Regions from separate parts of the Vibrio sp. R12-SW3-ISO1 genome, predicted to be linked through region 2. Evidence: predicted binding sites of a transcription regulator. Region 2 holds the regulator's gene; the other holds the start of a gene.

Region 1 (10,957 bases), on a different contig from region 2:
TTGAAGTAAAACTGGAACATGATTTAACCATCTAAGATCACAAATAAATAACAAAATAAAAACAACCCGACGCTGAAGTTCTAGAATATTTACTCCATCCACAATAAAAATTAAGAGAACCCTATGAGTGATCTGTTGAACGATTTTCCTGTCATCACTGAAATTCCCGTCGCATGGGGAGAGATGGATGCCTTGCAACACGTCAACAATGCGGTCTATTTTCGCTACTTTGAAACAGCGCGATTGGAGTATTTTGCCAAGATTGACTTGCTCGTGAACATCCAAAAAACCCAGGTAGGGCCCGTACTGAGTGAGACACAGTGTCGCTATAAACTGCCCGTCACTTACCCGGACACACTGTTGGTAGGCTCGCGCGTCATCGACCTCCAACAAGACCGCTTTACGATGGAATACCAAATCGTGAGCAAAAAACTGGGTAAAATTACCACCACCGGACGCGCCACCTGCGTCATGTTCGACTTCAAACACAACACCAAGGCCACCTTGCCAAGTCATGTTGCGCAGTTGATTCTCGCCACACAAGAATCGCATCCCGCCCCATAAACGGCAAAAAGCCCGCCATAAAGGCGGGCAAGATCAATAGCACCAATTACGGTGAATTCAACGAATCACCGTTTATCGACGTTACTGCAGTTTGTAGAACACCGTCGAAAGCGGCGGCAAACTTAGAAGAAGTGAGTGATCCAGCCCTTCGCTTCTGACCTTCTCTGTCTTCACTTTGCTTTTCACCTCAAAGCCACTGCCGTGGTACTTATCATCGTCGGTGTTGAGCAACAACGCATACTCTCCCTTGATTGGTACGCCCAAACGGAATCGCTCATGCGGCACTGGTGTAAAGTTCGTCACCACCAAGATTCGCTCGCCGTTTTCGCTTAAGCGTTCGTGCGCCAAAATGGAGGCGTCCGCCGCATCTTGCAAGCGCCATTCAAATCCTTTTGGCTCACAATCCCACTCATGCATCGCCGCTTCATGCTTGTAAAGCAAGTTGAGGTCACGCGTGAGAGCTTGTACCCCTTGATGGCGCTCAAAATCGAGCAAGAACCATTGCAGTTGATCATCATGATTCCACTCACCGGTTTGACCAAACTCTGCGCCCATAAAGTTGAGTTTCTTACCAGGCTGACCGTACATGTAGCCTAGGTAGGCACGCAGGTTTGCGGTTTGCTGCCACTCATCACCGGGCATTTTGTTATGGATTGAACCTTTGCCGTACACGACCTCGTCGTGAGACAGCGACAGCACGTAGTTTTCACTGTGCGCGTAAATCAACGGGAAGGTAATGGTGTTGTGATGGTATTTGCGGTGCACAGGGTCTTGTTGAATGTAAGAGAGCGAATCGTGCATCCAACCCATGTTCCACTTAAAACCAAAGCCGAGTCCACCCATAAAGGTCGGCGCTGAGACGCCCGGAAACGCCGTCGACTCTTCCGCGATGGTCATGGCGTTCGGGAAGTGTTTGTAGACTTCTTCGTTCATCCATTTCAGCGTCGCGATAGCATCGTAGTTTTCGTTGCCACCATCGACGTTCGGAATCCACTGATCGTGACTGCGCGAATAATCGAGGTAAAGCATCGAGGCTACTGCATCAACGCGGATACCATCAATATGGAACTGCTCAAACCAATACAAGGCGTTGGAGACCAAGAAACGACGGACATGCTCGCGACCCAAATCGTAAATGAACGAGTTCCAATCTTGGTGCCAACCGCGACGCGGATCTGGATCGTGGTAAAGAGGCGTACCATCAAAATTCGCCAGACCATGATCGTCAGAAGGGAAATGGGCGGGCACCCAGTCAAGCACGACACCTAGACCTGCAAGGTGACACTGCTCAACAAAATATTTGAAATCATCGGGCGAGCCAAAACGGCTGGTTGGCGCAAACAGACCGACCGGTTGATAACCCCAAGAGCCATAGAATGGGTGCTCAGAGACGGGCATCAATTCAACGTGGGTGTAACCCATATCAACAAGGTAAGGGACTAGCTGATCGGCGAGTTCTCGGTAATTAAGGAAATCACCGTTGTCATCTCGGCGCCAAGAACCGGCATGCAACTCATAAAATGACAGCGCTTCATTGCGTTTTTGCGTGATGGGGCGCTGCTGCCACTCACTGTCTTGCCACTGATAGCGAGAGTGATCGTAGGTGACGGACGCAAAAGAGGGGTATTGCTCTGCGTACGCGCCCCACGGATCGGCTTTGTGCGGTAAGCCTTCGCCATTGGGCCCTTTGAGTTCAAACTTATAGCTGGTGCCTTCAAGTAAATTAGGCACAAACAAGCCCCAAATACCGTAATCTAAGCGCTGCATAGGATGACGGCGGCCATCCCACTGGTTGAACTCACCGACCAAACTGCACGCAGATGCGTGCGGTGCATAAACAAGAAAACGCGTCCCAGAGATGGACTTGCCGTCACGCTCTAAGGTGACAAACTGCGCGCCCATGTGGTGATACATCTGCTTGGGGGTATGCAGTTCTTCGTATTCTGCATAAATGGTGTGATATTGGTATGGATCATCCACCCATTGCTCTGTCCCCTGCCAATCGACCACGAGTTGGTAGTGGGTAAAGCGCAAATCTTTAGCCTCGGTTAATACAAAGCCTGAATCTTCTTCTCGCTGCAACTTAATACGCGGTTCACCATCAATCACTAACTCGACTTTATCGGCTCCCGGCATCCAAACGCGCAAACTTGACGTTTTATCCTCAATAAACGGCCCTAGAAATGAAAATGGGTCTGCAAATTGAGCGTGAGAAAGTTGGTTATATTTTTGTGTTTTTTTGTCAATCTTGGTCACTTTTTTCAAGTTATTCTCTCCCTAACCTAACCTTCCGACTGCAAGTATCATTGGTATCAATCATCCCATTATTAGCTGGGGGTACCACTAATATAAACAAAGCCCGCGGGAATAATGCGGGCTTAGATAGCTTAATGAAAGTTTACCGAATTGCTACCTTACATAGAGTGACGCATTCGATACTTTTTTACGTAACTTAAGCAAGTCCTTACTTACTCACCTTAGCACGTACTTCCGTAAGTTTACGAGCGATACGGTTTACCCCATCATTGGCGAATACTTCGTCGAGATTCATTGATAATTTACGACGCCAGTTCGGGTATTCGTTCACGGTTCCTGGGATGTTAACCGGCTTATCCATCTCTAACCAATCTTCCAACTGCACGCTGAGCAGAGTCGAAGAACCCGCAGCGACATGCAGTTGCAACGCTTCGGCTAGGTAAGAATCCATCGGTACGTACTGCGCATCTCGACCAACGCCTTCAGGCAGATAACCGTGCCATGCGACCGAGTCTAAAATCCCTTGTTTGCACTCCAAACGATCCGCAAACAGACCTTGTAGCTGCGCTTCGTTCGGATACAAACCCAACTCTTTACCCAGTTTCAAATCATCACAGTGCCAGAAACCGCGAAGCGTCGGCATGTCATGAGTACACAACGCAGACATTGACTGCTCAGCGTAGTGCTTAGGTGAGATAAAGCCGCCATCCTCTTCTGAAGTTTCGAAGAAGAACACTTTGTATGAGTGCACGCCCGCATCGCGCAGCAACTCAACGATTTCGTCTGGCACCGTACCTAAATCTTCACCAATCACACTGCATTGATGACGATGTGATTCCAGCGCAAGGATCGCCAACATATCTTGGACAGGGTAGTAGATGTACGCCCCTTTCGTTGCGTTCTCACCCTTAGGGATCCACCATAGACGCAGCAATCCAAGCACGTGGTCAATACGCAGAGCGCCACAATGCTTCATATTGGCGCGCAGAAGCTTAACGTAAGCGTCATACCCCGTTGCTTGCAACACTTGTGGATTGAGCGGTGGTAAGCCCCAGTTTTGACCAAGCGGCCCTAGTACATCCGGCGGCGCACCAATGCTGGCATCTAAGATCAGGTTGCCATTGTCGGCCCAGGTTTCTGCACCTGAATCGGCCACACCGACCGCCAAGTCGCGGTATAGACCCACCGACATGCCTTTTTCTTCTGCTAGAGCCTGCGCTTCGTTAATCTGTGTGTCCGCGACCCATTGCAGATACATGTACAAATGAACTTTGTCTTGATTTTGCTTGATGAAGGTTTGCACCGCGCTGTTATCAAAGTGGCGGTACTGCTCAGGGAACACCGGCCAGCCCCAGACGTTGCTGTCTTTGGCGTGCAGTTCACTGTGCAAAGCATCAAACGCAGCTTGGTGAAGTAGGCTGTCTCCACCCTCTTCGACAAACGATAAGAACTGCTGAGCGCGCTCGGTGTTCTTATCGAGATGGCGTTTTTTAAATTCCGCAAACAGCAGCGGTAACACGCTCAGTTTGAGCTCCGCGACTTCGCTGTAGTTTACCCAATGAGACTCGCGCGCTTTTTGCAGGCGTTGCTGGAACTGAGCACTGCCCACTTGCTGCTGCGCCTCAACACTGAGCGCAAACTCAGGCACCGAGCTCACATCGATGTATAGGATGTTCAACCAGCGGCGAGAGGACGGGCTGTAAGGACTTGCCCCCTCAGGGTTGGCTGGGAACAAGGAGTGAATAGGGTTAAGACCCACAAAATCACCACCGCGCGAGGCGATATCGGCCACCAGCTGTTTTAGATCGCCAAAGTCACCCATTCCCCAGTTGTGTTGGGTACGCAGTGTGTAGAGTTGAACACTCGGGCCCCACATCTTCTTGCCCGACAAAATCGAATCTTGCTTGTAACACGCGCTTGGCGTCACAATTAAGGTTGCCTCATACGGGGCTTTACGACGCTTACGAACAATCGTGAGTTTATGGTACCCCCACGCTAAGTCGTTCGGTAAGGCAAACACTAAAGGGCCACCCTCGCTGCGCTCATCTCGCACGATTTGCGATTGAAGATAGCCTTCAAGTACCTCTCCTTGCTCAGTATCCAAACGCCAACTGAACTCACTTTCACGTGCACTCGCGCCTAGATTCAAAGCCACTTCAAATGGGTCGCCATCGCGCACCACGGTCACAGGGTCCAACACATCTTTCTTGTGTTTACGCTCTGCGGACTTAAGAAGAGTCTCGTCGTTGGTTGTGTCATAGCCTAAAGAGTTTAGTAAGTGGAGAATGGTAGCCTCTTCCACTTTTGCCTCATCTCCCCACGCGCTCACGTAGCTGTCGGCAATTCTAGCCATTTCAGCGACTTGTTTTAATGCATTGTGATGTTTCATCGCTCTCTCCGAAGGACTGCTTATACCTTCAAATGTAGGGTTATTAAATCGTTATAAAGAATTGAGCCAAGGCGCGAACGCCTTGGCTTTTTAAGTCGTTTTAGCGTTTAACCGCTTCCAACTTCCAAATATTATTGACGTAATCTCGAATCGAGCGGTCGGAGGTAAATTTACCGACCAGCGCCGTGTTCAAGATGGCTTTCTTCGCCCAGCCCGCTTGGTCTAAGTACTGTTTGCCCATCGCCTCGTGCGCTTCCACGTAAGACGCGAAGTCCGCAAGACAGAGGTACGGGTCACCGCCGTCGAGTAGGCTGTCATAGGTCGCGCGCAGTAGGCCCGGTTGACCCGGAGTGAACTCTTCACCCGCCAGTAGATCCAGTGACGCTTTGAGCAGTGGGTCTGCGTGGTAGTAATCGTATGGGTTGTAGCCAGCTTTCTTCAGTGCAACCACTTCGTCGACTTCAAGACCAAAGATGTAGATGTTGTCGTCGCCGACTTCTTCACGGATTTCAACGTTTGCCCCATCCATAGTACCGATAGTCAGCGCACCGTTGAGTGCCATCTTCATGTTACCCGTACCGGACGCTTCTTTACCGGCCAACGAGATTTGTTGGGACACGTCCGCCGCTGGGATGATGATCTCTGCCATGCTCACGCGGTAGTCAGGGATGAAGACGACTTTCAGCTTGTTGCCAATGCGTGGGTCGTTGTTGATTTTTTCAGCAATCTTGTTCACAGCGAAGATGATCTCTTTCGCCAAGTGGTAACCCGGCGCCGCTTTTGCCGCGAAGAAGCAGACGCGTGGCGTACACTCAAAACCCGGCTCATTAATGATGCGGTGGTAGAGAGACAGGATGTGCAGCAAATCAAGGTGCTGACGCTTGTACTCGTGCAGACGTTTGATTTGCACATCGAAAATCGCGTTGGTATCTAGCTCGATGCCCATGTTGTCTGATACCCACTTAGCCAAGCGCTCTTTGTTCTCTTTCTTCACCGCCATAAACGCTTGTTGGAACTCGGCGTCATCAGCGTATTTCGCGATACCTTCAAGCTGCTCAAGCTTCGCTGGCCATTCACTGCCGATTTTGTCAGTGATCAGCGCGGATAAACCTGGGTTACAGAACTTCAGCCAACGACGAGGCGTAATACCATTGGTCACATTGTGAAGACGCGTTGGGAACATCGCGTGGAACTCTGGAAAGAGATCTTTTTTCACCAACTCTGAGTGCAGCGCCGCTACACCGTTCACCGCGTAAGAACCGATCACACACAGGTTTGCCATGCGAACCATACGGTTGAAGCCTTCTTCGATGATCGACAGCTTCGCTTGCTTCTCACCATCACCCGGCCACATTGCGCGTACTTCTTGTAGGAAGCGATGGTTGATCTCAAAAATGATCTCCATATGACGCGGTAGCAGACGTTGAATCAAAGACTCTGGCCACGTTTCCAATGCCTCTGGTAGAAGTGTGTGGTTAGTGTACGCGAAGGTTTGCGAACTGATTTCCCACGCTTTATCCCAAGATAGCCCTTTTTCATCGAGCAAAATACGCATCAATTCAGGGATAGCAATCGTTGGGTGAGTATCGTTAAGCTGAATTGTTTCTTGCTTTGGAAGATCCGCAAGTGCAAAACCCGCTGCTTCGTGACGACGTAAAATGTCACGTACCGAAGCTGCTGAGTGGAAGTACTGCTGCATCAAACGCAGTGTTTTGCCTTTCTCATGGTTGTCATTCGGGTACAGCACTTTAGTAATGTTACCGGCGTCAATCAGCGCGTGCTGCGCTTCGAAGTAATCGCCGTTGTTGAAACTTGCCAATGAGAATGGCGCAATCGCCTGACATTCCCACAAACGCAGCGGGTATACCGTGTCAGATTCATAACCGACAATCGGTAAGTCCCAAGGCATCGCTTTCACGCTCATACCCGGTACCCATTTGCGTACTTCTTTGCCGTTCTCGTAACTCACTTCAACGCGACCGTAGAAACCAATTTCTTGCGCTAATTCTGGGCGCGCGACTTCCCACGGGTAGCCTTCGACACCACGCCAAGCATCCGGCGCTTCTTGCTGACGTCCGTCAACAAAAGATTGCTTGAACAGACCGTATTCGTAGTGCAAACCGTAACCAACGGTTGGGAACTCTTGCGCTGCACAAGAATCCATAAAACACGCCGCCAAACGACCTAGACCACCGTTACCCAGAGACGGGTCGCGCTCTTCTTCCAACAAGTCGGTCAGGTTTTGGCCCAGTTCGGCCATCGCATCCGTGATCTGCTCGTAGAGACCTAAGCTGATTAGGTTGTTACCGGTTAAACGACCGATAAGAAATTCAAGAGATAGGTAGTTGACGCTTTTCGCGTTCTTGATGCGTGGGTCTTGCTCGGTTTTCAAAAGATCGAGCGTTGTGATCTCTGCCAGGGCTTTACCCATAGCAAGGTACCATTCACGCGGAGTTGCGGTGTCTACGGTTTTCGCGTAGGTCGCAGAAAGGTGCATTTTAACGTCAGCTTGAAAGCTGGCTTTATCAAATTTTTTCTGTTGAGTAGGTTTCATTAGAGAAATCTCACTTATCGGTTTCAATCCATCTGAGACATATCGTGCAATGCTCTGTCTTGCAAAACATCCTCCTACTTCGGTAGCGATTTAGGAGGAGGAGTCAGGGCGTAGAGGGCGTAATTCACAACAAGCAGTGATCCAACTCGCAATAAACCGATGAGTGAACTGGACTCTGTTGATTAAGATCACACCATGACCCTAAACGACCTTACCTAAGGTGTATGAAACTTCATCGAAATCAAAAACTGGCAAATGAAAAATATGCAGCGTGAATCACAGAATGTTTTCATCCTGAGTGCAAATTACACGATTTCTCGTGCAAAGCATGAGTTGAGACAAGTTTTACCGAACAGTTTAATGTGATTCAAATCACGAAACAGGGGCGTAGAGACGCACAAAATGTGAAATATGCGAAAAAGTCGCTCTCCTCACATAACAATCCCACCAACTCTTAAGTAACATCCCACTCAACAACAAAGATCGAACAAAAAACAACCCATCTTGACGTCGTGCTCGCTGACACGTTCACTGACAATAAGATAAGGATGAGAAGATGTGGATTCCTTCGAAACTCACGCGTCCTGGCCGTTTACACAACGCCATCGTACGCCCAAGAGTTCTTGATTTACTTCAGCAAGCACCCTGCTACAAACTGGTGCTTTTTCGCTCGCCTGCCGGATACGGTAAAACCACCATGGCCGCCCAGTGGCTCGCCGACAAACCTAATGTCGGCTGGTACAGCATCGATGAAAGCGATAATGACCCGTTCCGCTTCATGAACTACCTGCTGCAAGCCCTAAACAAAGCGACCAACCAGGCTTGCCCGAATTCACAAAAATTGGCCGAAAAGCGTCAATTTTCCTCACTTCACTCCTTGTTCAGTGAAGTATTTGCAGAGATGTCCGAGTATTTTAACGAGTGTTATGTGGTCCTTGATGACTACCACCTCATTTCTGACGATGAGATCCACGAGGCGATGCGCTTTTTCCTCAAGCACATGCCCGACAACCTGACATTAGTCGTCACCAGTCGCGCCGCGCCGCCACTCGGCACCGCCAACTTACGTGTGCGCGATCTGATGATTGAGATCGGTGACGAGTTACTGGCGTTCGATACCGAAGAGACCACCCGTTTCTTCAACCAGCGCATCGCCGATGGCATTGATGATGCCACGGCAGACAACCTGCGCAACTACGTCGAAGGTTGGCCATCGGCCCTGCAGTTGATCGCCCTTCAAGCGCAAGGTCAAAATCGCACGTTGGCGCAATCGGCTGAGTCTTTTTCGCAATTTAATCACGCGCATCTGTGGGATTATTTGATTGAAGAAGTGTTTGATCTGCTCGACCAAGAGACACGTCAGTTCTTACTGCAATGTTCGGTGCTGGATCACTTCAACGACAGCATGGTAGCGGCGCTGACTCAGCGTGATGACGCTCTCAGTATGATTGAGTCTCTCAACCGCTATGGGCTGTTTATCCACCCGCTTGAAGGTGAACAAAACTGGTATCGCTTCCACAATCTATTTGCCGAGTTTCTTGCACATGAGCGCTCAGCGCGTATGCCGCAAAAAGAGCAAGAGCTGCACCAAGTCGCCGCGCGCGCTTGGCTCAAACAATCCTCGCCCCATGAGGCACTCAAACACGCGCAAGAAGCCAAAGACAGCCAACTGATCGCCGATATTTTGAGCCAGTTTGGCTGGAAAATGTTCAATGGTGGTGAACTTAAAGCCCTAGAGCAGGCCATTGATTCGTTATCGCCGGAGCAGCTCTACAGCGAACCGAAATTGTGTATGTTGCAAGCGTGGCTTGCTCAGAGTCAGCACCGCTACAACGATGTCGGTGACTTGCTTGCCAAAGCCGATGAGCAAATGCGCCAGTTCAACGTGGTACTCAGCAGCAAAGAGCAAGGCGAGTTCAACGCCCTGCGCGCGCAAGTCGCCATCAACCAGAACCAACCAGAAAAAGCGCTGGAACTGGCTGAGCTGGCACTGAGCCAAGTTGACAGCACGGTCTATCGAAGCCGCATTGTTGCGACCTCGGTCGTCGGCGAGGTCAATCACGTCCTTGGCCGTCTCAGCCGCGCGTTGCCTATGATGCAGCAAACAGAGAAACTGGCTCGCCAGTATCAGGTCTATCATCAGGCGCTGTGGGCGATGTTACAACAAAGCGAGATTTTGATCGCACAAGGCTATGTGCAAGCAGCATACGAAGTGCAAGACAACGCCTTCAAACTGATCGAAGAGCAACAACTGCATCAAGTGCCGATGCATGAATTTTTGCTGCGAGTACGCGCGCAAATCCTCTGGTGTTGGAACCGTTTGGACGAAGCCGAAGACTGCGCGTTCAAAGGCATCGATGTACTGGGCAAACAGAGCCCAAGTAAGCACTTACATAGCTACTCGATGTTGGCTCGCATTGCAATTGGCCGTGGCGAGCTCGACCGAGCCGCGAAATACATCGACCATATTTTGCATCTACTCAAACAATCAACCTATCACGTCGATTGGACCGCAAACGCATCACTGTCGTTGATTCTGTTTTGGCAAGCACGCGGCGATCTTGACTCAATGAAGCAGTGGCTCGATACCGCCGTGAGACCAGAAACCGCCAGCAACCACTTTACTCAGTTGCAATGGCGTAATATTGCACGAGCGCAGATCAATTTGGAGCAATACGAAGACGCGCAGCAAACGCTCGAGTTCATTCAGCAAGAAGCGGCAGACAAGCACTTACTGACCGACACCAACCGTAATCTGATTGTCCAAGCGGTATTGGCGATTTCCAAACAAGATGAAGAGAAAGCGCGTCAATTGCTCAAAGAAGCCCTAAAACTCACCAATCAAACGGGAATGCTGGGTAACTTCTTGGTGGATGGCGCCAAAATTGGTCACATCCTTAATAAACTCAACACCAAGCAAGAGCTTGGTGACCTTGAACGTCACCGCGCGCAGCAACTGCTGAAAGATATTTCCACCACGCAACGCAGCCGTTCGGTACATTTTGATGAGGAGTTTGTCGAGAAGTTGGTCAATCACCCAAACATTCCTGAGTTGGTGCGCACCAGTCCATTGACGCAACGTGAATGGCAAGTGCTCGGGCTTATCTATTCGGGCTTTAGTAATGAGCAAATTGCACAAGAACTCGATGTGGCGGGCACCACCATCAAAACCCACATCCGTAACTTGTATCAGA
Region 2 (10,957 bases):
AACATCTTTACTTGAATCACCTTCAAGCAATAGCTTATACATATCTAATTGGGCAACGACTCTACCTTTTCGCTTTAAAAATATGGAGCGTAGTGAACCTGTTGGTTTCACACCTCCTGCCGCGATAATGGCTTGAGTCATTGTCGTGAGACCATTTACATTGTAAGCACCAGGCTGATTAGCCTCCCCCGTAATGTAAACTTGCATTAACCTCATGCTTCCCATGGACACGGTCACGTTGACACCGATGATCCGTTCTTCAATCAAAGCGCTGAGCTGCTCATCGACCTGCTTAAAAGATTTGCCTGAAACACTAAAAGGGCCGATTTTAGGCAAGGTAATATGCCCACTTCTATCAACAACGAGAGAATATTGCTGATCTTCCTTACCAAACACATGTACCAAGAGCTCATCACCCGCACCCAAAACATAATCTGTGGGAATGGGAGTGTTGTCGAGCGTTACAAAACTTCCTGGGACTCCGTTCAATACGTCATACCCAAACAGAGGAAGCGACTGATCTTGCACTTCCACATTTTTTTTAACCTCAGCTTCGGGTTCACTTGGCTGTACTCTCACTGGCTGAGATACGACGTTAACTGACGCTGGAGCCTGTGATGAGGATTCAAGGAGCGACAAGTCAACCCCATACTGGCGTGCCAGTTGCTCCTGCTGAGATTTCGGTAGCTTCTTGAATTGTTCTATTTGAGCTGGTGTAGGCTGATTGGCCAATGAAACTTGACTAATCAAAGTAATGCCTAGTAGTACCAGGTAGTTAAACACCTTCATACAATTTTAGGTCCCTTGCAAACTAATGGTAGGTTAGTAACGATACTCATAACCAAATGAAAAAATAGGCTCATTGTTAGAATAGGTATCCGAGACTACGTCTCGATAGCCCACTCCCAAGTTAAACATCCCTTGCAGATAAGGGATGTAGTAGTCGGTTTTCATCACCCTCTCTTGACCGTTGCTCGAACCTGAATCTCGAGCAACGATACTTAGCCGATGATCATTGGCCAATTGAGCATAAACAGCGACAGATTGACTGTTTCCCCAACTCAATGAGGTCAAGTCACTGATTAACTCATACTCTTTGGGATGAAGTACTTTAACGCAAGCTTCGTCAACATGCTGACTCTCTAAAACCAACGTCCAATCAATATCAAGCAAACGTCTATGACCTTCCCACCCCACAACAAAAGACTGGGTCTCCTGTCCAAAGGACACCTTTTGAAAGGACGCAAACATTGCATGACTGAGCTCAAAAACTTTTGGAAGAGGAACTTTGAAATCAACGCCAAATGAACGGTACGAGGCGCTGGAATCGAAGTCAGTGGATTCGTGATAGTTCAATGACACTTCTGCAAAATTAAACGGTTTCATTGAAAAGCGGTTAGACCATAAGTAGTCCGCCTCACTATCCGTTTCAGAGATGACACTATCCAGTTGCCAATAGCCTAATAGTCCCTGATTGTTTGATACCCATGACACTGATAAAGAAGGCGTCGAATTCCCATATGTGCCTAATTGTAAATTATGTTGCCATGTCGGCCCCCACCAACGTTCAAGGTATCCCAATGCAACTAACGAGTAACCAACATTAAAGGCAATATACGAACCGCTAAAGTCAATATCTTGATCATACTCTATGGGTAGCAAATCTTGCTGGGATATCCTTTGGTTTACGTAGTTCAAATTAAGTCTGTACGCAAAACGGTCATCTAGATGATCATAGCTAGAGTAAATTCCCCAACTATCACTATCATTAGCGCCATATCCTAAAGACACTAGCGGCCCTGTCTGGTACTTCACTTTCGACATGAATTTACCACGTCCATATTGCGCATTACTCATTGAATGCCGCAACTGTCGATTTGCTACTAAGGCTTGTTCATCTGATATATGATTGTTGGCGAGATCATCGCCGATGCTAAGCCAACGTAGAGGAAATGTACTAACGGGAGAGTTCATCAGGCCAATATTTGAGAGTTGATTGAGTGATGCTCTTAGGAAAGGGTCATGGGACTCTAGCCATGGTGACGCTTTTACACCAAAGGGAAGACAGAAAAGAGACAACACCCACATTAAACCGAAAAATACTTGCAGTGTTACCTCTGAAAACGTGTCTTTTATAAAGAACCGACGTCCTAAACATCCATTTACCACAACTAGAACCTTTGATTCTCTTTGAATCCCACTGACATAACCTATAATTATTATTAGCTTATTAGAATTTTGGTTTTCGATGAAATGGTGAACTAGCTACAAATAAGCACGCCCGATCATACTGCATCAATCACAAAGATATGCAGTATATAGAGTATTAACATATCAATAAAGTACTTCCCTTCTCATTATACTACGTAGTTAAAATGCAACTTGCGAAAATAAGAATACTGACGAGTAGCAAACTGCTCAAGGGGCACACTCGCCTTCGTTTTGGTGATATAGTGCGAACATACAAGGACAGGTATTACACATAAGGTTTGTCATGTCAGCAAAACACCCCATTATTGCCGTAACGGGCTCTTCCGGTGCGGGCACAACCACGACCTCTGAAGCGTTTCGCAAAATGTTTAACATGATGCGCGTGAAACCGGCTTGGGTGGAAGGGGACAGTTTCCACCGCTTTACGCGCCCAGAAATGGATGTCGAGATCCGCAAAGCGCGCGAGCAAGGACGCCACATCAGCTACTTTGGTCCGCAGGCGAACGACTTCCCTGCGCTGTCTGAGTTTTTTAAGCAGTATGGCAATGAAGGCACAGGGCAAATTCGTCGCTACTTGCACACCTTCGATGAAGCCGTGCCCTACAATCAAATGCCGGGTACCTTCACGCCGTGGCAAGATTTGCCGGAAAATTCTGACGTGCTGTTCTACGAAGGACTGCATGGCGGCGTGGTGGATGGTGAGGTCAACGTCGCCCAACACGTCGACTTTTTGATTGGCATGGTGCCGATTGTGAACTTGGAGTGGATTCAAAAATTCGTCCGTGACACGCGCGATCGCGGTCACTCACGCGAAGCGGTAATGGACTCGATTGTCCGCTCGATGGATGACTACCTCAACTACATTACCCCGCAATTTTCGCGTACCCACATCAACTTCCAACGCGTGCCGACCGTCGATACGTCCAACCCACTTAACGCTAAAGGCATCCCAAGTTTAGATGAAAGCTTTGTGGTGATCCGCCTGCGCGGCATCAAACAGGTCGACTTCCCATATCTGCTCGCTATGATTGATGGCTCTTTCATGTCGCGCCACAACACTATTGTCGTGCCGGGGGGTAAGATGAGTTTTGCGATGGAGCTCATCGTCAGACCTATCCTACAGCAGCTTATCGAGACGGGTAAAATTGGCTAGCGATCAGTCCTAAGACCCGTTTACTTGTCATACCGTGATCATGTGCACATTTTTGCGTAAACAATCACCAACTTGACACGATTAAAATCAAGAAATCCCTTTTGAAAAAGGCTACTATTTGTAACCGAAACAAAGATGGCTTGCAGCATTGAATAAGTGCTCTTATCCTAAAAAGCCTTGTTCAAGGCTTCGCGCCTTTTACTGGCGCGACAAAAATGGAAAGCGGCAAGCGTACCCTGCAGAGGAAGTGAGATATTATGGTTCTAGGTAAACCTCAAACCGATCCAACATTAGAGTGGTTCCTGTCACATTGTCATATTCATAAGTACCCATCAAAAAGCACATTGATCCACGCCGGTGAGAAAGCAGAGACGCTTTACTACATCGTCAAAGGCTCTGTGGCGGTACTGATTAAAGACGAAGAAGGTAAGGAAATGATCCTTTCTTACCTAAACCAAGGTGACTTTATCGGTGAACTTGGTCTATTTGAAGAAGATCAAGAGCGTACCGCTTGGGTTCGCGCTAAATCACCTTGTGAAGTTGCAGAGATCTCATTCAAGAAGTTCCGTCAGCTTATCCAAGTCAACCCTGACATCCTAATGCGTCTATCTGCGCAAATGGCAAGCCGCCTACAAGTGACGAGCCAGAAAGTCGGTGACCTCGCCTTCCTAGACGTGACAGGCCGCATCGCGCAAACGCTACTTAACCTAGCGAAACAGCCAGATGCAATGACGCACCCAGACGGCATGCAAATCAAGATCACTCGTCAAGAGATCGGTCAGATTGTCGGCTGTTCACGCGAGACCGTTGGCCGTATCTTGAAGATGCTTGAAGAGCAAAACCTGATCTCCGCCCACGGTAAAACCATCGTCGTCTACGGCACGCGATAGGGTATTAGAGGCGAGTTCCTAGTGGCTAGTTCCTAGAGAAAACCTTTAAAGATTAAGAAAGCCACCCTGTCTACCAGCGGTGGCTTTTTATTTACCACTACCTATTACCCATCACCCATTTCACCAGCCCCCCTCTAGGAACTAGCAACTAGGCACTAGGAACTTCCCCCATCCGTACTCTCAAATATCTTATCCGCTGAAGCCGCGACAAACCCTGGGTAGAGCTCACCATTACTCATCGGATAGCGTTTGGCGAATTCGTAGAAGCCACCTGGGGTCACTTGCGTACCGTCACTAAAGCTCACCTCGACTTTGTCTGCCATGGTGGACGATTGCTCAAGCAGTACCTCTGGTGAGCCTTTCACTTCGCCGCCCGACTCATTGATGACAAAACCCGCTTGGCGCAGGTGCTCATTCACCGCCGCGACCTCGTCAAATGCCTTGAGCTGATTAACGCTTACGGTGAAATGGTTAGCCCCATAGCCGTGCGCCGCAAGCCATGCTGCGTACTCACTCTCTTGGGCGAGGGTTTGAAAATCTTCATAGCTGAGATCCCACAAACGGCCCGCATACAAAAACTCATGGCTTTGCAGTGCGGATGCCTCCACTTGTGCCACCAGCTTGCTGACAATGCGTTGCAGCGGCGCTGAGCACTCTTCGACTTTCAGCTCACTGATGAACACTTTTGGCAACGTCGGATCGGCGTGCTCGTAGTGCTTGGCGACCAAGTGTTTGCTCTCAAAAAGATAATCACCACACGCTTGGTAACCCAGCGCAATAAATGGCGCAGCCAATGTCTCGATACCGAGCGGCGCGATGTTAAAGGTGCGCAGCGCAATATGGTCATTGATCAGCGGCTCATCTTCTTCTAAAAGCTGATGAACCTTGGCCGCTTGAGGGCATAGACGGGAAATATAGTCTTGCCACAGTAAATCGAACAGTTGAGCAGGCGTCATAACGTCTCCATGTTAATCGTGAAGCTGAATCGTAAAGCTAGTTCTTTAAAAGAATGGCTTAATCACAAACCTAGCAATGAATCGAACACCTTGGGCTCCAAGTGAGCCCAAGGTGCCTCTTACAGTTCTACACCCGGGCTTAACGCCTCAGGCAGCAAGGTGTGCTCGCCTTCCATCGATGCCATAGGGTAAGCGCAATAGTCCGCAGCGTAGTAAGCACTTGGGCGAAGGTTGCCCGAGGCGCCCGGTCCGCCAAACGGCGCATCGCCACTCGCCCCAGTTAATTGGCGGTTGCGATTGACGATCCCTGCACGAATGTGGTCAACAAAGTAGGCCCACTCATCATCATCGGTGGACACCAGCCCAGCAGAGAGGCCAAAGCGGGTGTCATTGGCCAGCTCAACCGCGCGCTCAAGACCTTGATAACGCACCACTTGCAGCAGCGGGCCAAAATACTCTTCATCTGGCAGCGCGTCGATGGCCGTGACATCAATAATCCCCGGAGTGACAAACGCTGCCTCGCCCGCTTTCGCTTCCACCAAGCTCACACCACCAAGGCTCTGCAAGTTCGCCTGTGCGTTGAGGATAAAGTGTGCCGCAGCTTTCGAAATTTGTGGGCCCATAAAAGGCGCTGGCTCTGCAAACGGCTGATCGACGCGCAGCTTGCGTGTGGCCTCAACCAAGCGATTAACCAAAGCATCGCCTTTGTCGCCCACAGGCACATAGAGACGACGCGCGCAGGTACAGCGCTGCCCAGCACTGATAAAGGCCGATTGCAAAATGGTGTAGACCGTCGCGTCCAGCTCACCGTAGTGCTCACTGATGACCATAGGGTTGTTGCCGCCCATCTCCAGTGCCAGCATCTTGTCTGGCTGACCGGCAAATTGGCGATGCAGCAGATGACCTGTATTGGCGCTACCAGTAAACAGCAGGCCATCAATGCCTTTCGACTCTGCTAGCGCAATGCCCGTCTCTTTGCCCCCTTGGACTAAATTGATCACGCCCGCAGGCAATCCAGCTTGTTGCCACAGCTTCATCGCTAGTTCACCGGTCAGCGGCGTTTGCTCTGACGGCTTGAACACCACAGTATTGCCCGCCAGCAGTGCTGGGACAATGTGACCATTGGGCAAATGACACGGGAAGTTATACGGACCAAACACCGCCATCACACCCAACGGGCGATGGCGCAGCACAATTTGGTTACCCGCCGCTTCACGGGTACTTTCGCCTGTGCGATCATGATAAGCGCGAATAGAGATGGCAATTTTACCCGCCATGGCCGCGGCTTCTGTGCGCGTTTCCCACAACGGCTTGCCGGTCTCTTTGGCAATCACTTCGGCTATCTGCTCACTGCTCTCTTTCACTTTTTCAGCAAACGCCAGCACGATGGCTTCGCGCTGCGCAAAACTGAGTTTTTTCCATGTCTGGAAGGCGTTTCTCGCCGCGCTGACCGCCGCTTCGACTTGCGCGCTAGACGCGCTGTCACCCTGCCAAATGACCTCGTCATTGTACGGGCTGGTTGAATTCATCGGCTCGCCTTGTCCGGCCAGCCACTCTCCTGCAATCCAATGAGTCATGTTGTTTTCCTTGTCCAATTCTACTGCCATTACTGGGCTGACTATCGCTGGGCTGACTATTACTGAGCCAGCATGCGCACGTAGTCACCATCGCCGACTTGCAGCGCGTTCGCCACCTCTGGCGCTAGGATGACCGAACCCGACTCTTTGTCGTACGCCGCTTTGGCGGCGGTGGCTCTGAAGTTCTCAAATGAGGTGTTAGCAATCAGGTAATCCTGAGAGCTGGCGTGTTCAGAGATGCTCACTTTGGCTCGAAACGATTCTCGCACCGACTCAATATTGCGCACCTCACACTCAACCGTTGGGCCGCCGTCAAAAATGTCTACGTAGTTACGACAGGTGAAACCCTCTTTCTCTAGAAGGCGCAGCGCCGGCTTGGTGTTCTCGTGCACTTGGCCGATCACTGCTTGCGCCTCTTTACTGAGCAAGTTGATGTAAATCGGCAGCTTAGGCATCAAATCGGCAATGAAGCCTTTTTTACCGATCCCGGTAAGATAATCCGCCATAGTGAAATCAATCGAGAAGAAGTGCTCTTGCAGCCATTGCCAAAATGGCGAGTTGCCGTTCTCATCAGAGACACCGCGCATCTCGGCAAACACGGTTGTCGAGAAGCGATGCGGATGCTCGGCCATCATCAAAAAACGACACTTCGACATCAAACGACCATTGAGCCCGCCACGGAAACTGGGTCTGAGGAATAGCGTACAAATCTCACTGCATCCGGTGTAGTTGTTGCCAAACGTGAGCAGTTTCACCACGTTATTCACGCCCAGTTTGGGGGATGAGTGAACAATGGTGCTAATGTGGTACGAGTAAAACGGGACATCCCAGCCAATCGAGGCTTCGATTCCGGTACACCCGGCCACTTCCCCCGTCTCGCTGTCAAACCCAACCATCAAATAGCCTTCGTCACCGGGCTCGGTCACATTGGCTTTGCCGAAGCTGTATTCGGAATGGGTAATGCGGTTCGTCAACAGCTCTTCGTTGACGGGTAGAGAAGTAAATCCGTGACCAGACTCCACCGCGCATGTGTGCAGCGCGTCATAGTCCGAAATAGAAATAGGGCGAACAACCAGCATCGATACTCCCTCCTGATGCTATTTAAGTGCCTAGTTCCTAGAGGCGAGTTCCTAGAGAAAGGAAACCCTCACTCTAGGCACTAGGAACTAGGCACTCACAAAACCTAAACCAAACTTGCGATGGCTTTATCTAAACGTGCGAGACCTTGTTCGATCTCTTCTTTGCTGATCACCAGTGATGGCGTGAAGCGCACGACGTTAGCGCCGGCGACCAGCACCATCAGGCCTTCTTTGCCTGCGGCGACCAGCACATCACGAGCTCGGCCTTGCCACTGCTCATTCAGTGCAGCGCCAAGCAGTAGGCCTTTACCGCGAATTTCGTCGAACAGGTGGTACTTGGCGTTGATTTTGTTCAGACCATCACGGAACAGGGCTTCACGCTCTGCAACGCCCGCCAATGTGTCTGGTTGGCTAACGATATCAACCACGGCCTCAGCGACCGCACACGCCAGCGGGTTACCGCCGTACGTCGAACCGTGCGTGCCCACTTTCATGTGCTCCGCGAGCGCATTGGTGGTCAGCATTGCCCCAATCGGGAAACCGCCACCAAGTGATTTGGCTGTGCTCAAAATATCCGGCGTCACGCCCAAACCTTGGTAGGCGTAGAAGTTGCCAGTACGGCCGTTGCCGGTTTGCACTTCATCGAAGATCAGCAGCGCATTGTGCTTGTCACACAGCTCGCGCACCGTCGCAACAAACTCGTCCGTTGGCGAGATAATCCCGCCTTCGCCTTGCAGCGGCTCCATCATGATGGCGCAGGTGCGATCTGAGATGTGCGCTTTCAGTGCTTCGACATCGTTGTAAGGCAAGTGCGTGACATCGCCCGGTTTCGGGCCAAAACCATCAGAGTAAGCCGCTTGACCGCCGACCGTCACCGTAAAGAATGTTCGGCCGTGGAAGCCTTGTTTAAAGGCAATAATTTCCGATTTTTCAGGGCCAAACTTATCCGCCGCCACGCGGCGAGCCAGTTTGAGCGCCGCTTCATTGGCTTCTGCGCCTGAGTTGGCAAAGAAGACTTTCTCGGCAAAGCTCACTTGGGTCAGCTTTTTCGCCAAACGCAACGCCGGCTCATTGGTCATCACGTTGCTCAGGTGCCACAGTTTTTGACCTTGCTCGGTCAGCGCCTTCACCATCGCAGGGTGACAATGCCCCAAGCAGCTCACGGCAATCCCCCCTGCAAAGTCGATATACTCATTACCTTGCTGATCCCACACGCGAGCACCCTCGCCTTTCACTGGGATCATCTCCATTGGGTTGTAACAAGGCACCATCACCTCATCAAACAGACCGCGTTCTACGTTCACTTCAGTTGTCATCGTCTTTCCCTCTCGATACTGCTCACTGGATCGCTGTTGCTCGATATCTCTTCGTTTCGTTCATTGGTGTCGCTCACGACTTTCGCTTATCACGTTACCAATAGAGACAGAAAACAGAATGTTTTGCATATCAGCCATCACAGCATTGTATTTACAATTAATTAACCATTTCAATAGTGATTTATTCTTTTTATAGGCACCATAGGAGGCAAAACCCTATTGAGCTTGAGTATTTATGCACGATGCCACCCCTTTTATGAAGCAATTTATTCTTATAACAAAGATAAGCAGGGGTTTAACCCAGACGCAACAAGGCGTGAGCCCAGAACGCCACTTGGCTAGCGAATAGTTTTTCACTCGCTATGCAAACGGCAAGTTATGAAAGAAATGTTAAGAAAAGTGATCTGAGTGCGGTTTTTAGCACAAGGGAAAGAGACAAACGTTGCACGCGGCTTGCTGACCGATTTGAAGACGGTTTTAAACTATGCGCATTCAATCATGCACGTTAAACCAGGCGCGTCAGGAAATTCGCCAGCAATTGATGTCCTTGCTCGGTTTTGATCGATTCCGGGTGAAACTGCACCGCGTCAATCGGCAGAGTGCGGTGTTGATAGCCCATGATCTCGTCCATGCTGCCATCGGCGAGTGTCGTCCAAGCCGTGAGCTCAAACTCACTCGGCAGGCTGTTTGCCTCGACCACCAGCGAATGGTAACGCGTCACCGTTAGGGGGTTATTGAGCCCTTTAAAGACGCTCTTACCCGTATGGATAATGGGGGAGGTTTTACCGTGCATCACTTGACGCGCCCGCACAACCTTAGCGCCAAAGGCTTGGGCAATCGCTTGATGCCCCAAACAGACACCGAGAATCGGCAGCTTACCGGCAAAGTGGCGAATGGCCGCTAGGGAAATCCCCGCTTCATTGGGCGTACATGGCCCGGGCGAAATCACCAAATGGCTTGGCGACAGCGCCTCAATCTCTTCAAGCGTGATCTCATCATTACGGCGCACCAACACCTCGCAGCCCAACTCACAAAAGTATTGGTAGAGGTTGTAGGTAAACGAGTCGTAATTGTCGATGATCAGTAGCATGAGTGACGATGACACACAGGTTGGTTTTCACTGGGGCGGTATTGTGCAACACCATGCCAGAAAGGCAAGGGAAAAGCGCAAAAATAAGGCCAGCAAACGCTGGCCAGAAATTCAACTCGCCTATGCGTGGTTACTTTAATTTTGGCTTGTCGTTCTCATCGTCTTTGCGTTCGTACTCACCTTCAAACGTCTCCCCCTGTGTCGAGTCAGACTCAAACGGCGAAGCGCCGTCACGATGGAAAGGGTCTTGATGAGAAAAGGGATCATGAGAGAATGGATCATGACCAAAGCCACTCTGCCCACCCACCGATCGAATCACCATTTTGCTCATCAGCGTTTTGGCGATAATGGCACGGGGCGCCGGCAGTAAGACCAACATGCCTAATGCGTCGGTCAAAAAACCGGGAGTGAGCAGTAAGACACCCGCCACCGCCAGCATCACGCCTTCCATGATCTGCTGCGCGGGAAGCTCACCTTGTGCGAGGCGCTGCTGCACCGACAGTAACGTCGCAACGCCTTGGCTGCGCACTAAAGAGGCGCCGACAAACGCGGTGACCAGCACCAGACCGATGGTCGGCCATAAACCAAGAAACCCACCCACTTGGATAAACAGGCCGATTTCAATAATGGGTACGATGATAAATAGTAAGAGTAAGATAGGAAACACACGCCCTCCTTTGTTGCC

Evidence for each region. Region 2 encodes CRP, which controls carbon source genes, mostly activating them, when cyclic AMP is high. Its sites were predicted from a motif close to TGTGANNNNNNTCACA; they were not measured.
Region 1: malT (HTH-type transcriptional regulator MalT) is a predicted target of CRP. The motif match lies at 8,125-8,140, and genes of this name have one in related genera.

The regions. Positions count from the first base shown of each region.
Region 1 covers NZ_JCBDGK010000021.1:47,854-58,810, forward strand. The annotation lists gene AC6R0R_RS07275 (acyl-CoA thioesterase) at 124-564, shown strand; gene glgB (1,4-alpha-glucan branching protein GlgB) at 646-2,829, opposite strand; gene malQ (4-alpha-glucanotransferase) at 3,029-5,209, opposite strand; gene AC6R0R_RS07290 (glycogen/starch/alpha-glucan phosphorylase) at 5,310-7,763, opposite strand; gene malT (HTH-type transcriptional regulator MalT) at 8,320-10,957, shown strand, end outside.
Region 2 covers NZ_JCBDGK010000050.1:118,834-129,790, reverse strand. The annotation lists gene AC6R0R_RS16415 (SLBB domain-containing protein) at 1-789, opposite strand, end outside; gene AC6R0R_RS16410 (capsule assembly Wzi family protein) at 823-2,169, opposite strand; gene AC6R0R_RS16405 (phosphoribulokinase) at 2,495-3,364, shown strand; gene crp (cAMP-activated global transcriptional regulator CRP) at 3,622-4,254, shown strand; gene AC6R0R_RS16395 (DUF1338 domain-containing protein) at 4,410-5,210, opposite strand; gene astD (succinylglutamate-semialdehyde dehydrogenase) at 5,330-6,787, opposite strand; gene astA (arginine N-succinyltransferase) at 6,847-7,866, opposite strand; gene AC6R0R_RS16380 (aspartate aminotransferase family protein) at 7,971-9,182, opposite strand; gene AC6R0R_RS16375 (aminodeoxychorismate/anthranilate synthase component II) at 9,688-10,272, opposite strand; gene AC6R0R_RS16370 (FxsA family protein) at 10,403-10,939, opposite strand.